Regions from separate parts of the Hahella sp. CR1 genome, predicted to be linked through region 3. Evidence: predicted binding sites of a transcription regulator. Region 3 holds the regulator's gene; each other region holds the start of a gene.
What was found. The regulator FliA, encoded in region 3, starts transcription of late flagellar genes. The targets are predictions, from matches to a motif close to CTAAAGTTNNNNNNNNNNCNGCCGATA.
Positions count from the first base shown of each region.

Region 1: fliD (flagellar filament capping protein FliD) is a predicted target of FliA. The motif match lies at 2,476-2,502, and genes of this name have one in related genera.
Region 2: flgM (flagellar biosynthesis anti-sigma factor FlgM) is a predicted target of FliA. The motif match lies at 2,319-2,345, and genes of this name have one in related genera.

Region 1 is NZ_JAPELK010000004.1:528,561-532,773, reverse strand. Features, by position in the region: gene fliS (flagellar export chaperone FliS) at 4-399, opposite strand; gene fliD (flagellar filament capping protein FliD) at 461-2,431, opposite strand; gene ONV78_RS13035 (flagellar protein FlaG) at 2,561-3,007, opposite strand; gene ONV78_RS13030 (flagellin) at 3,088-4,213, opposite strand, start outside.
Region 2 is NZ_JAPELK010000002.1:510,433-514,645, forward strand. Features, by position in the region: gene ONV78_RS07800 (protein-glutamate O-methyltransferase CheR) at 1-351, opposite strand, end outside; gene ONV78_RS07805 (chemotaxis protein CheV) at 421-1,365, opposite strand; gene flgA (flagellar basal body P-ring formation chaperone FlgA) at 1,545-2,255, shown strand; gene flgM (flagellar biosynthesis anti-sigma factor FlgM) at 2,381-2,695, shown strand; gene ONV78_RS07820 (flagellar protein FlgN) at 2,714-3,178, shown strand; gene ONV78_RS07825 (type II secretion protein ATPase) at 3,299-4,057, opposite strand.
Region 3 is NZ_JAPELK010000004.1:171,252-175,464, reverse strand. Features, by position in the region: gene ONV78_RS11430 (protein phosphatase CheZ) at 1-571, opposite strand, end outside; gene cheY (chemotaxis response regulator CheY) at 591-977, opposite strand; gene ONV78_RS11420 (RNA polymerase sigma factor FliA) at 1,149-1,865, opposite strand; gene ONV78_RS11415 (MinD/ParA family protein) at 2,041-2,853, opposite strand; gene flhF (flagellar biosynthesis protein FlhF) at 2,910-4,208, opposite strand.

The sequences.
Region 1 (4,213 bases), 360 kb from region 3:
AGGTTAGACGAGACCTTTTTCCAACGCTTCCTGACGAATGCCGTCCCAGCCGTTTTTGACTTGCTTCAACAAGCCCGCCACTTCATCCAGAATGGTCGCGTCATTTTGCAGGTTGGCTTCAAACAAGCGACGCTCCATGTATTCGTACAAAGCATCCAGACGCTCTGCGATGTCGCCGCCTTTTTCTTTGTCCAGGAACTCGCGCAAACCGCCGACGATTTCAACCGCCTTGCCGATCAGCCGATTTTTGCCTTCAAAGTTATTGGCGAGAATCTGCCCTTTCGCCATGGTAATACGCTCCAGCGCACCGTCGAACAATAGCTGGATCAACTTGTGCCCATCCGCATCGACAATGCTGGTCTGACGATTCACGCTCTGATACTGATGTAACGCGTTCATTGTAATAGCAACCTCATAATTACTCGTCTGTGATCTTAAGCGCCTGGATCAGGCCCTTCGCTTAACCCTTGCTTCCAGTGGTGCTGGCCACCAGCGCTTCCAGCTGCGTGGACAAAAAGTTTTCCGTGTTCTTGAGCTGGGAAATAATCAAATCCGCGGCGGTGAACTGACGCGCCAGCCGATCCGTCAGGGCCGTAATGCGATCGTTCAACTCCGTCCGGTCTTCAGAGATTTTTTCCAGCTGTGAATTAAAGCCATTGATGGCGACCGTAATCAAACCGTCGGCGGACAGATAATTGTTCACCAGGTCGACCATCTGGTCTCCCACCCCTTCAATATAAGTCGCTGTGCCGCGTGCGCCAGTGGCGCCGCCGGTAATTTGCAGTTTGAGCCCTTTCGAGTCTCCGTCCGCAGAGGTCAGATACTGGCCCTTACCGGTAGCGGCTTTCCCATTGATCGTGCCGGCGACATCCAGGCCATCTACGCCGGTGGCGACAGTCAAACCCAGCTGCGCCGCGGTATTGGTGTCGATGGCGGTAATCTCGACCTTGGACGTACTGCCATATTCTCCAGAGGTGAACACCAGCTGGTTACTGCCGTCCAACGAAACAGTCACGCCAGAGCCTGCGATATTGGTGTCCGCATCCAGCTGAGTCTGAATTTCCGCAAGCAACTCACTGTCAGTATAAGTTCCGGCGGTCAGAGTAATGGTGTTGGACTCCACCCCGTTGACTTTGATCTTGAAGGTGTCGTTATCCGCATCAATGACTGTTGAGCCGCCCAGCGCCACATTGCCGGTGAAAGCGCCCTGCGTCGCCACCTGAGTGATATCAACGGCGTACGAGCCAATCTTGGTATTTATCCCGGCGCTGACGTACTTGACCTGCGCATCCGTCGTACGCCCCTGGTCGGCGAACAAAGCCGCTACGTCATTCGGATAACTTTGCAGCTTGTTTTGGAACGTGAGGCTGTTGAACTCCAGTTGTCCCGATTCTGAGTTGGTCGTAATTCCCAATTCAGACAAACTACGGACGTTAGCGCTTTCCAGCCCGGGAACAATTGAACTCAGCGTAGAGCGCAACTGGGTGGAGATAGTGCGCACAGTGGAGCTGCCCAGCAAAGTGCCTTTTTCTCCGGTATCACTGTCAAAAGCGGTGACTTCGCTAATGATTTCCTGCAAAGCATTATATTTATCCACTAAATCCTGGACCCTTTCGGTCACAGCATTCAGGTCTTTGCTAACGGTAACGTTGACTGCGCTTGCGGTTTCAGCATTTAAAGTCAGGGTCAGGCCGTCCACCACGTCATCGACGGTGTTCAACGAACGGGTGATGGATACGCCATTCAAAGTAAAGGCGGCGTCTTCCGCTGCGACGTCCTGAGTTAAATTCTGGTTGGTGGCGTTATAAATAAACTGGGAAATCCCCGAACCATCCGTACTGTTGCCGTCGTTATCCGTCGCTGAAATAGAAATGGCGTTCGCCACACCGGTTTTTGAAGCGGATAACACAAGCTGGTAGGAGGAGCCGTTGTAAATAACGGAGGAGTTAACGTCCAATCCCATATCGTTAATGGCGTCGGACAATCCCTGCAACGTATTGTTACTGCTATCAACGGTCAGGTTTTTGGTGACGCCGCCGACAGTAAAAGACAGCGTGCCTGTTCCTACAGTGGTGGTGTCTTTATCAGCGAAAGTGCCGGAACTCAATGATTGCGCAACGGCCAGATTGCTGACGGTGAGCGCATATGAACCAGTTTTCGCAGAGGTGTTGGCGGTAACGCCAACAGCAGAGCCGCTGGAAGTCGCCGTGTTGCTGGACATCGCTTCCGGCGTGCTCAATGTACGAGCGGATAAACGCAGGTCGGTAATTGCGCTTTTCAGACGACTCAAGTCGCTGAGTTTGGCCGTCACTTCATCTTCTTTGAGATTCAGCCTTTTTTCCGTCGGCTCACGCTCAGCACTGGCCAGCTTCTCGATTAATTCGCTGGTCAATACTCCCGAGCCGATGCCTATTGAAGAAACGCTTGCCATGTGACGCCAACCTCGCGGATTGTGTGTACGATCATATCTTTATTTATCGGCAAAAAGGGGCAAAACTTTGCCCCTTTTTTTGTTACGGATCGTAAATTCCTGCCGAACCCTATCTGATTCCGCCAAGCCTCACGCCTTGGCGGAAAACAGATTAACTGGTTCATCCTGCTGCAAGTTGCGAGCCAGCTTAAGGGCCAAGTCATCGGGAATCTGTCTCACTACTTCTTTTGTGGTTCTGTCCAAAACAGTAATGACCGTTCTTCCCGAGACCTCATCCAATTCGAACTGCAGGTCACGCTGCACAGATTGAACGTATTCATTCAACTTGGTCACCGCTTCCCTAAGCTCGTGGCTTTGCTCCCTCTCCAACTGTTGCTGTTGCTTATTGGCAATGTCGTTGGTGGGCTGGGCTGCAGAGCTCTGCTTCGCAGCCTGCGTATCAGGCGTAGACGTTGCTACCCCGGACTTAACCTTAGGTTCAATCGGAGGTGACGACGTCGCGGACTGAGCAGACGGCAGGTTCACGGGTTTAGTGGCCGCCGCCATACTCAGTTCAGTAGTCTTAACGTCATTCATATCTCACCTCTTAGCATGTCTTAACGCTTAAACCGGCCGGAAGAGAACATCCGGCCGGTATTTCACGTTAGTTCACTCCGTTACTGCAGGAGCGACAAGACTTGCTGGGGTCTTGCATTAGCCTGCGCCAATATCGAGATACCGGCCTGTTGCAGTACCTGCGCCCTTGACAACGCTGCGGTCTCGGATGCGAAGTCTGCGTCCCTGATCCGGCTGTTGGCGGAGTTCAGGTTCTCGTTGTTCACTTCCAAGTTCGCAATCGTGTTCTGGAAGCGGTTCTGGATGGCGCCCAGTTCCGCCTGTTTGGACGTTACAGTCTGCAGTGCGTTATCCACCGCCTTCAGAGCCGCTTCAGCGCCAGCTACAGTAGAGATATCCACATCCTGCAGCAGAGAGCCGCTTTCAGCGCCGCCGAATGTACCGATTCTCAGACCCGCTTTCGCCAGACCCGCAGAGTTGGTGTTGGATTCAACGTCTATCTGACCGCCAGACAACAGTGTCACAGAGCTGACAAAGGTCGTGGTGGTGATGCTGGCCATCGCTGTGGCGCCGCTGATGTCGATGTTACGACCGTCCGCAGCCACCAGAGTGAAGGAGTCAGAGTCCAGTACTTCCGCAGTAACGCCAGTCTGACCGGATTTCTGGTTGATCGCATCGATGATCGCAGCCTGTTTCACAGCGACGTCGTCAGTGGTGCTGAAGCTCGCAGTGATGGACACGCCGTTGACCGTAATCGTCGCAGAGGCAGTCGTGGTAGTCAGGTTGCCTGAGTTAACACGGTTTTCGTTAGCCAGCGCGGTAACGCCAGTCTGGTCAGACGAACGGTTGATCGCAGCCGCTTTCGCGATGGCGCTACCGTCCGCATTCGCAGTGGAAGCCGTGTCGTCAGTGCTCAAGCTGGGCCCGATACCCACGTTGTTGATGACGATGTCGCCAGTCACCAAAGCGGTGGTGGTGCCATTATCACTCACAATACCTGCGTTGTTTCCGCTGAATGACCCTACTTCAAAGCCGGCGTTATCGATGTTGCCTGTAGTCGTGGTGAGTGCAATGTCGCTGCCGTCATCGCTTGAAAGCGAGTAGGTGCCGACATAGGCGTTACCCAGGGAGCTTGCCGCGGCCAAACCAAAGGTAGCCAAGGTGTTGCTCGTAGTTTCAGTCAATACGATGTTACGACCGTCGTCAGCCACCAGGGAGATACCCTTG
Region 2 (4,213 bases), on a different contig from region 3:
ATACGGCTCCTGCCCTGTTGAGCAAGCCGCCGACCAAACGCGAATCTGTGTGACGCCTTTGTTGGCGTTCAGCTCTGGGAGTATTTTTTCTTCCAGAATCCGGAATGGATGAACATCCCTGAACCAAAGGGTTTCGTTGGTGGTCATCGCATCGACCACCGCCTCCCGCAAAGGTGAGCGCATGGATCGACTCATTTTGTCGACCAGCTCGCCCACGGTCTCAATCTTTTCATCCGCCATAATTCGCCGCAGGCGGCTTTGCACTAAGTATTGCTTGTTATCGCCTAGTACAATGCCACATGCTTTTTGGAGGAAATCCCGAAACTTATCGTAGTCTGCGTTATTAACCAGAAAATATCCTGCCCTGACCGGTTATGCGCCAAGCGCGTCGACAGCTGAAGGTAATTACGCCAGCCGGTGTTATTGTCTTCTTTCTTCTATCGTTTTCAGCACAGATGTCACTCGCTGCGCCAGCTCATCGGGGTTGAACTTGGCCATGAAATCATCTGCGCCGACTTTCGCCACCATCGCCTTGTTGAAAACGCCGCTTAAAGACGTGTGCAGCATGATGTACAAATCCTTCAATGAAGGATCATTTTTGCAGTTGGTCGTCAGCGTATAGCCATCCATTTCAGGCATCTCTACGTCTGAAATCATCAGACTGAGATGATCGTCAATGCGACTGCCGTCGGCGACCAGCGAACGAAGATAATCCAAGGCCTGGCGACCGTCATTTTTGGTGACTACCTCAACGCCCACCGCATCCATACAATGTACGATCTGGCGGCGCGCCACAGTGGAGTCGTCCACCACCAGCACTTTATGCTCAATCGCCTTGGCGGCCAGTTCCTTATCGATGAATTCATCCGCGACGGTATCCCGAGTTGGAGAGACCTCGGCGAGAATCTTCTCCACATCAATGACTTCAATCAGCTTGTTTTCCAAGCGGGTCACCGCCGTCAAATAATTGTCTTTGCCTGCGCCTTTTGGCGGCGGATGCATATCTTCCCAATTCATATTGACGATACGCTCCACCCCGGACACCAGAAAGCCCTGGGTCTTACGGTTGTATTCCGTGATGATGACAAAGCAGTTGTTGACGTCTTTTTCAGGAACGGGCATCTGCCCGGTGGCCATTCCCATGTCAAGTATAGGGATGGTTTCACCGCGTATATGAGCCACTCCCCTGACCACCGGATGTCGTTTAGGCATCATTGTCAGCTTCGGGCATTGCAGAACTTCCTTAACCTTAAAAACGTTAATTCCGTATATCTGCTCACCCTGCAGCCGAAACAGGAGCAACTCCAGGCGGTTCTGTCCGACTAACTGAGTACGTTGGTTTACGCTGTCTAATACCCCGGCCATAAAGGGCGCTCCGCTGTTTGTTGTAGATTACCGAACTATCGGATCGGGGCGCTGACGAGGTGGCGCCCCGCATGAGCTCGCCAGCCCGGCACAGACTTTGCGTGCCTTGTCGCACACCGTCATTTTATTGGCGACGCGCAAGCGGCTACCCGGTAGCTAAGTAAAGCATAGGACAAAAAATGAAAATACGCATAACCGGCTTGATGTATATCGGCATTCTCGTTTTTTCAGCCCCGGCCTTATGCAATTCCATTCCGGTCTGGCGGCAACAAACTTCCGTTGCTGTGGAAGAATTTATGATGCGATTCGCTGCAGCTGCGGCTGAACAGCTTCAGGAACGGGTTGTTTATGAAGTCTCCGAACCTGACTCCCGCCTTAACTTCTCCCCTTGTGAACAGACGCCAGCTGTCAAGGAAGCCAGCTCCAACGGCGGAAGACTGACGCTAAAGGTAAGCTGCGACACCCCAAGCCCCTGGCAGATCTACGTGCCCGTACAAATGGAGCGGTACAGACAAATCGTGACCATCAAATCCGGCGTGCCGCGGGATTACGCGCTGGCGCCAGAGGATCTGGAAACCAAAGAGTTGAATATCATCGACTTACGCTATGGTTTCTACACAAATACCGAAGACGTGGTCGGCATGATCACGCGACGCCCTGTCACAGCAGGCTCCGCGCCCTATCCAAATATGCTGGAAGCGCCTAAACTTATTAATAAGGGCGACATGGTGGTGATAGAAGCGGCCACTTCCCACTTCAGCGTGAAAATGCCGGGGGTCGCCATGGCGGATGGCAGACGCGGCCAACAGATCATGGTGAAGAACAGCTCCAGCAACCGCATGGTGCGGGCGGAAGTCATAGGATCAGGCCACGTCAGAACGCCCCTGTGAACGTACAGGTCGCGCTGTTTCGGGTAGAATGGCGACATTCATAAAATAATTCTGAAAATCTCGCTAAAGTTTCCCTGCATTGAGCCGATAAGTTAGGTAATTAAAGTTTTTAAGAGAGTAAGGCCATGAATATCAAGGGTGTCGGTTCACCTCCAGTGAACGATATCAAGTCCCGGGAAAACCTGCAGAAGACTGAGAAAGTCGATGTAGACGCCGGGAAAAATGCGGCGGCTCCCGAAAAAAGCGGAGATTCGGGGGATAAAGTCGTCCTCAGTTCGCAGGCTCAGAACATCAGGAAAGTCGAACAGCAACTGGCGAAACTGCCCGACGTGGATAGTGAACGGGTGGAAAAGATCAAAAAAGCGCTGGCCGACGGGTCCTATCAGATCAATTCACGCAGTGTGGCAGAGAAATTGCTTAATTTTGAGCAAGACTTCTGATAACACTGTGAGGGCATCATGTCCGCCGATCTGAAAGTATTTATTGATCTGCTTAAACAGGATCTACAAACTCTCTCCCAACTTGAAGATGTGCTGCAGCAGGAACGCGACTCTCTGGAGCAAAGCGATATTGAAACGCTGCAGCGCATCATCGAATGCAAGCTCCCTCTCCTGCAACAAATCGAAAGCCACGCGCGCACTCGTACGCAGTGGGTCAGCAAAACCGGTCTGCCCATCGATCGCTTTCTCTCTCTGCTGAAGGAAAAAGCGCCTCCCGTGATGAAGCTTTACCGCCAGTGCGAAAGCAGCCTCGCCAACATACACAAGCTGAATGAAGTCAACGGACGCATTATCGCCCGCTCACAGCAGCGCACGACCAAGATGATGCAGATCATCCGCGGCCAGTCCCAGCAAATGCAGCTGTACGGCAAAAACGGCGTGGAGAAAAGCGTTGGCGACGCCCAGGCCATCGCGCAGGCTTAGATTCCTGGACATAAAAAAGGCCGCAAACTGCGCGGCCTGAAACAACATCGTCTAAGGAAAAGATCCGCAACCGGCGGAGCGCTCTAACTACCTCGCCCGCCGTGCGGAGGAACCGTCTACTCAGTAGGGTTTCACCACGATATACGAGTTATCGCTGAACTCGATCCCTTCCAAATGAATACTGCCCATGGTGGGACCATCCGCCGATACCCCCATCGGCCGAATATTGTTGAAACTGACCCGCTCGATATGATTCGGAAGCGTCACGTTCATGCCGCCGTCTTCATTAAACAAAGGTTTGATGCGGGAGGGATCGATTTGCACGCCGACCACTTCAACTTCGGCGTCCAGGACATTAGTGATTGGAAGCAATAGTTTTCCGAGAGACCCGAGCACCTGAACCCCGTCCAGCCCAGGCAATTCATCAGGATTATCAGAATTCTGACCTTCCAGCTGGGCCTTCGCGGCCATGTTGTAAAATTGCTGGAACTCTTCAGTGAAACCCTGCGCGCCGACATTGCTCATTTCACTGTCATCCAGCGCCTGCAGCCCCGACGCATTTTGATACAGGGTTTCAGAGGCTACCGGTAAAGATTCATTTTCAGACTGGGAGGCGGCGAACGCCACCATGGGCTGGAACGGCGCCACGGCCATAGCGACGAACGCCGCGGCGTAGCGATACCGGCTTTGGTGCCGGAGGGTACGTTGCAGCTCCTTGTCAGTTATCCAGCCAAAATCTACTAACAATTCACCAAGGCGTTGACCATTAACGGTCTGCGCCGTTAATGCTTCATTAAGCTGACCTTCGGTAATGTATCCCCGGTTCACCAGGAGGCGACCTAGGCGGGATCTTTCAATAGCTTGCTGCTGAGTCGCCATGACTATAACTCCTTTTTTATTGAGTAGTAGCTCTTTAATAATGGAAGATGTTTAAAACTTGTACACCCGAGATAGGTTAATTTTTGTATGGGTTTTGCTATCGCCTACAACCAAGTATTAATGACTTACTACCGAGTATTAGCGGCCAACGCCGCA
Region 3 (4,213 bases):
TGATGACCTGTCCCGTGAGATCCTGAAAGTCCTGAGCCAATAATATTTCCGACAGATTGGTGTACACCTTGTCGCTGTTAGCGGCCAGATCCACCAAAAACTTATCAATGCGCTTATACAGCTCACGGAACTCAGAGGGGTCCATTTCCCGACGGCGCAGTCGTCCCCAGGCTTCCTTCAGCTCATGGGCCTCCTGCTTCATCTCTATCGCCACAGGCATGCTCGCTTCCACCATATCCATGGTCTTGTTGGCGGCTTTGTTGGTCATATCGACCACATAGGAAAGGCGATCAGAGGCGTCAGCGATTTTCGACAGCTCCTCCTCCTGATTCATCCTCACATTGCCCATGTCGATATTGAAATTGCGTATGGCTTCGTGCAACGAACGGGTCAACTTGCCCACTTCGTGGTACAGCGTACGGTCCCGAGTGTCATTAAGGTCGGAAATTACCCGCAACGCTTCGCCAAAGTCCCCCTTACTAACGTGCTCCATCAAGCTCGCCGCCTGCTCGCTCAAGCGCGTCTCAATTTCCTCTTGGGAGGAGGATGGTGGCTGCTGTTCATTGGTCATAGTAATTCCTGCGGTTTTATTATGAGTCGATCCGCTCGAAGATTTTCTCTATCTTTTCCTTCAGCACGGCCGCAGTAAACGGCTTCACCACATACCCGTTAACACCCGCCTGCGCCGCTGCGACAATCTGATCCCGTTTGGCTTCCGCCGTCACCATGAGCACCGGCAGGTTTTTCAGACTATCATCAGCGCGAACAGCCTGGAGTAATTCGATTCCCGTCATTCCGGGCATATTCCAGTCAGTGACCAGAAAATCAAACTTCCCGGTTTTTAACATCGGCAGCGCGGTGGACCCGTCATCCGCTTCATCGGTATTGGTGAAGCCCAAATCCCGAAGCAGGTTTTTAATAATCCGCCTCATTGTTGAAAAGTCATCTACAACGAGGATTTTCATGTTCTTGTCCAATGTAACCTCCACAATGGCGACGCTGGAAACCCTTTGATTTCATTACTCTACTGAGTAAGTCTAGCTGGTCGCGCCGTACTATCCAGTTTTTTGATACAAGTTGTTTTAGAAAACATGACCGCAGGATGCTGATTTCGAAAAAACATTAACCTGCGCAGGCAATGGCTTGATTTAGCTGTTTTTCCAGTCTGAGAGACGGGATCGCAGTCGCAAGGTCGCCTGGGAATGAATCTGACTGACCCGGGACTCGCTGACTGAGAGCACCTGGCCGATTTCCTTGAGGTTGAGTTCTTCGTCATAGTAGAGAGACAGCACCAGCTTCTCCCGTTCCGGCAAACCGTCTATCGCGGCGCTCAATTTTTCCAGAAAGGCGTTTTGTTCGATGTCGCTGAGGGGATTGTCGGTGGTTAACGTTTCGTCGTCAGAGCCGCCCTCCCCGTGAACGCCCAGCTCTTCCAGGCTGAACAGCTTCCCCGAACTGGCGTCGCGCAGGCTGGCGTGGTATTGCTCCAGGGGTATGCCCAGCTCTGCCGCCACTTCCGCATCCGACGCGTCTCGGCCGGTGCGGGCTTCAATAGTGTGTATCGCGTCCGCGATATTGCGGGCGTTGCGGTGCACGGAGCGCGGCACCCAATCGCCTTTACGAATTTCGTCCACCATGGCGCCGCGAATGCGGATGCCTGCATAGGTTTCGAATTTGGCGCCTTTGCTGGCGTCATATTTCTGCGCGGCTTCCAGCAGTCCGATCATGCCCGCCTGAATCAAATCATCCACCTGCACGCTGGCGGGCAGACGGGCGATCAGGTGATGCGCGATGCGCTTGACCAGAGGCGCGTATTGCCTGACCAAAGTGTCGGCGCGCTCCGCCCGCGTCTCGCTATACATCATATAAGTGTTCGCCAATGACATGAATTTGCGCGCAAGGCCTGCAATAAACCGGATGATTTCAACAAAAACGTTCTCATGGGTGTTTGAGGATATGTCCGGCGCAGCCATCACGCCTTATCGCAAGCGCCCGGGATATAGCCGCCGGGCGAGCCCTCGCATTCCGTCCGGCACGTGTCTAACTGTGCACCAGACGCTCCACAAAGAATTCCAAATTGCCTCTCGGCGCCGTCGGCAAAGGCCAGTTGTCCACTTTTTGCGCCAGCTGGCGGTACGCCAACGACGCTTTGGCGCGCGGATAGGCTTCGTACACAGGACGTTGCCGTTGCACCGATTTGCGTACGGCTTCGTCGAATGGAATGCTTCCTACATATTGTAGCGCAACTTCCAAAAAGCGTTCGGTGACCTTGGATAATTTACCGAACAAATGCCGCCCTTCCTGCTCGGAGCGAACCATGTTGGCGAGCACCCGAAAACGGTACATATCGTGGTTCTTGTTGAGCAGTTTGATGACGGCATAGGCGTCAGTAATGGAGGTGGGCTCGTCGCACACCACCACCAGGGCTTCCTGGGCCGCGCGCACGAAGGAAAGCACTTGTTCGGAGATACCCGCCGCCGTGTCGATCACCAGCACGTCCAGGTCGTCGCTGATGTCGCTGAAGGCGTTGATCAGACCCGCATGTTCAAGAGGAGACAGATGAGTAAGATGCTGGGTGCCGGATGACGCCGGGACGATCTTTATCCCCCCCGGCCCTTCGATCATGACTTCCCGCAGGGTGCAATCCCCCGCCAGCACATCCCCGATATTGCGCGAGGCGGTGACGCCGAGCAACACATCAATATTCGCCAGTCCGAGGTCCGCATCCAGCAGCACGACGCGACGTCCCAGGTCCGCTAACGCGAGGGACAGATTTATGGAAACATTGCTCTTGCCGACACCCCCCTTTCCTCCGGTGACTGCAATAACTTGAACCGGATGTACTTTACTCATACCGGTAGATATCTCCTGTTATTAGACGGCGCGGCGTTGACCCCGCACTCAATAGTTTAGACCACCAGTTCCGCAGCGAAGCGACTGGTGTTATTAGTTTGTTCGGTCTCCCGCCGGGTCCGCCGCCACAAAGCGTCCGCGCGCGCCACCAGGGCATGCGCTTTCGCCGGATGAATGTCATCGGGTATTTTCTGTCCGTCGGTGACATAGGCGACCGGAAGCCGGTTCAGGATGGCCATGCTCAACACTTCACCCAGACTGAACGCTTCATCCAGTTTGGTCATGATACAGCCGGAAAGCCCCAACATCTTATAGTAATGATAGGTGGATTTCATGACCTGCGGTTGGTTAACTGCCGACAATACAAGATAATTTCTGATGCGGTGACGAGTCACTTTCAGGTCTTTCTGCTGACGCTCCCAATTCGGGTCCTGGGGCGTCAATCCGGCGGTGTCCACCAGCACCAGACGTTTGTTGGCGAGACGGTCAAGCAGATCGTCCAGGCTGTTCTCTTCATCCACCACGTACACCGGCACATTCAGCAAGCGTCCAAAGGACTGCAATTGCTGCTGACTGGCCACCCGGAAACGATCGGTGGTGACCAGCGCCAGTTTTTCGGCGCCGTAGTGAACCACGAAACGCGCCGCCAGTTTGGCGAGGGTGGTGGTTTTGCCGGAGCCGGTCGGCCCCAGCAGCGCGCAGACTCCGCGCTGATGAATCAGTTCTTCATTTTCCGCCTTCAAACCATGCGCCAGACGCGCCATCAGGTTGCGCCATTGTTCTTGCGCGCCTTTACGCGGGTCCGCCTTGGCGGTGAGCGCGTTTTGCAGCTCACGGAAGATACCCATTTCCTGCATGCGCTCGATCAGCTCGCGATGGCCGGGATTTTCTTCCGGATGCGCGGCGGCGACAGGCTGACGCATGATGCTTTTAAGCTGCATGATCTCTTCGCGCATTTCCGCCAGCATACGTGAGGTTTCCGGCTCTCCGGCGCCGATTTGCCGGGAAGCCGTCGCCGCCGGTTCTGCAGCGGCAAAAGCCGGCGCAGGCTCCGCTTTGGGCCTGGCGTTGCTTTTCAGCGTTTCCAGCCGGTCGCGCACCCGCGACATTTCATCCTCCAGGCGACGGTGGCGATCCGCCGTCTCCCGGGCCACCGCAGAGGGCGTCGGGCGTGGGCCTTCCTGCTCAGGCATGCTGCTGCGCTGATCGTCCTCGTTATAATCCAGCGCACAGATCACCTCCACGCCATCCCCCGTTTTACTGGTGGACAGAATGACGGCGTCCGCGCCGAGATCTTCACGGATATCCTTTAAAGCCTGTTGCATTGACGCTGCAAAAAAACGTTTCACTTTCATAATGT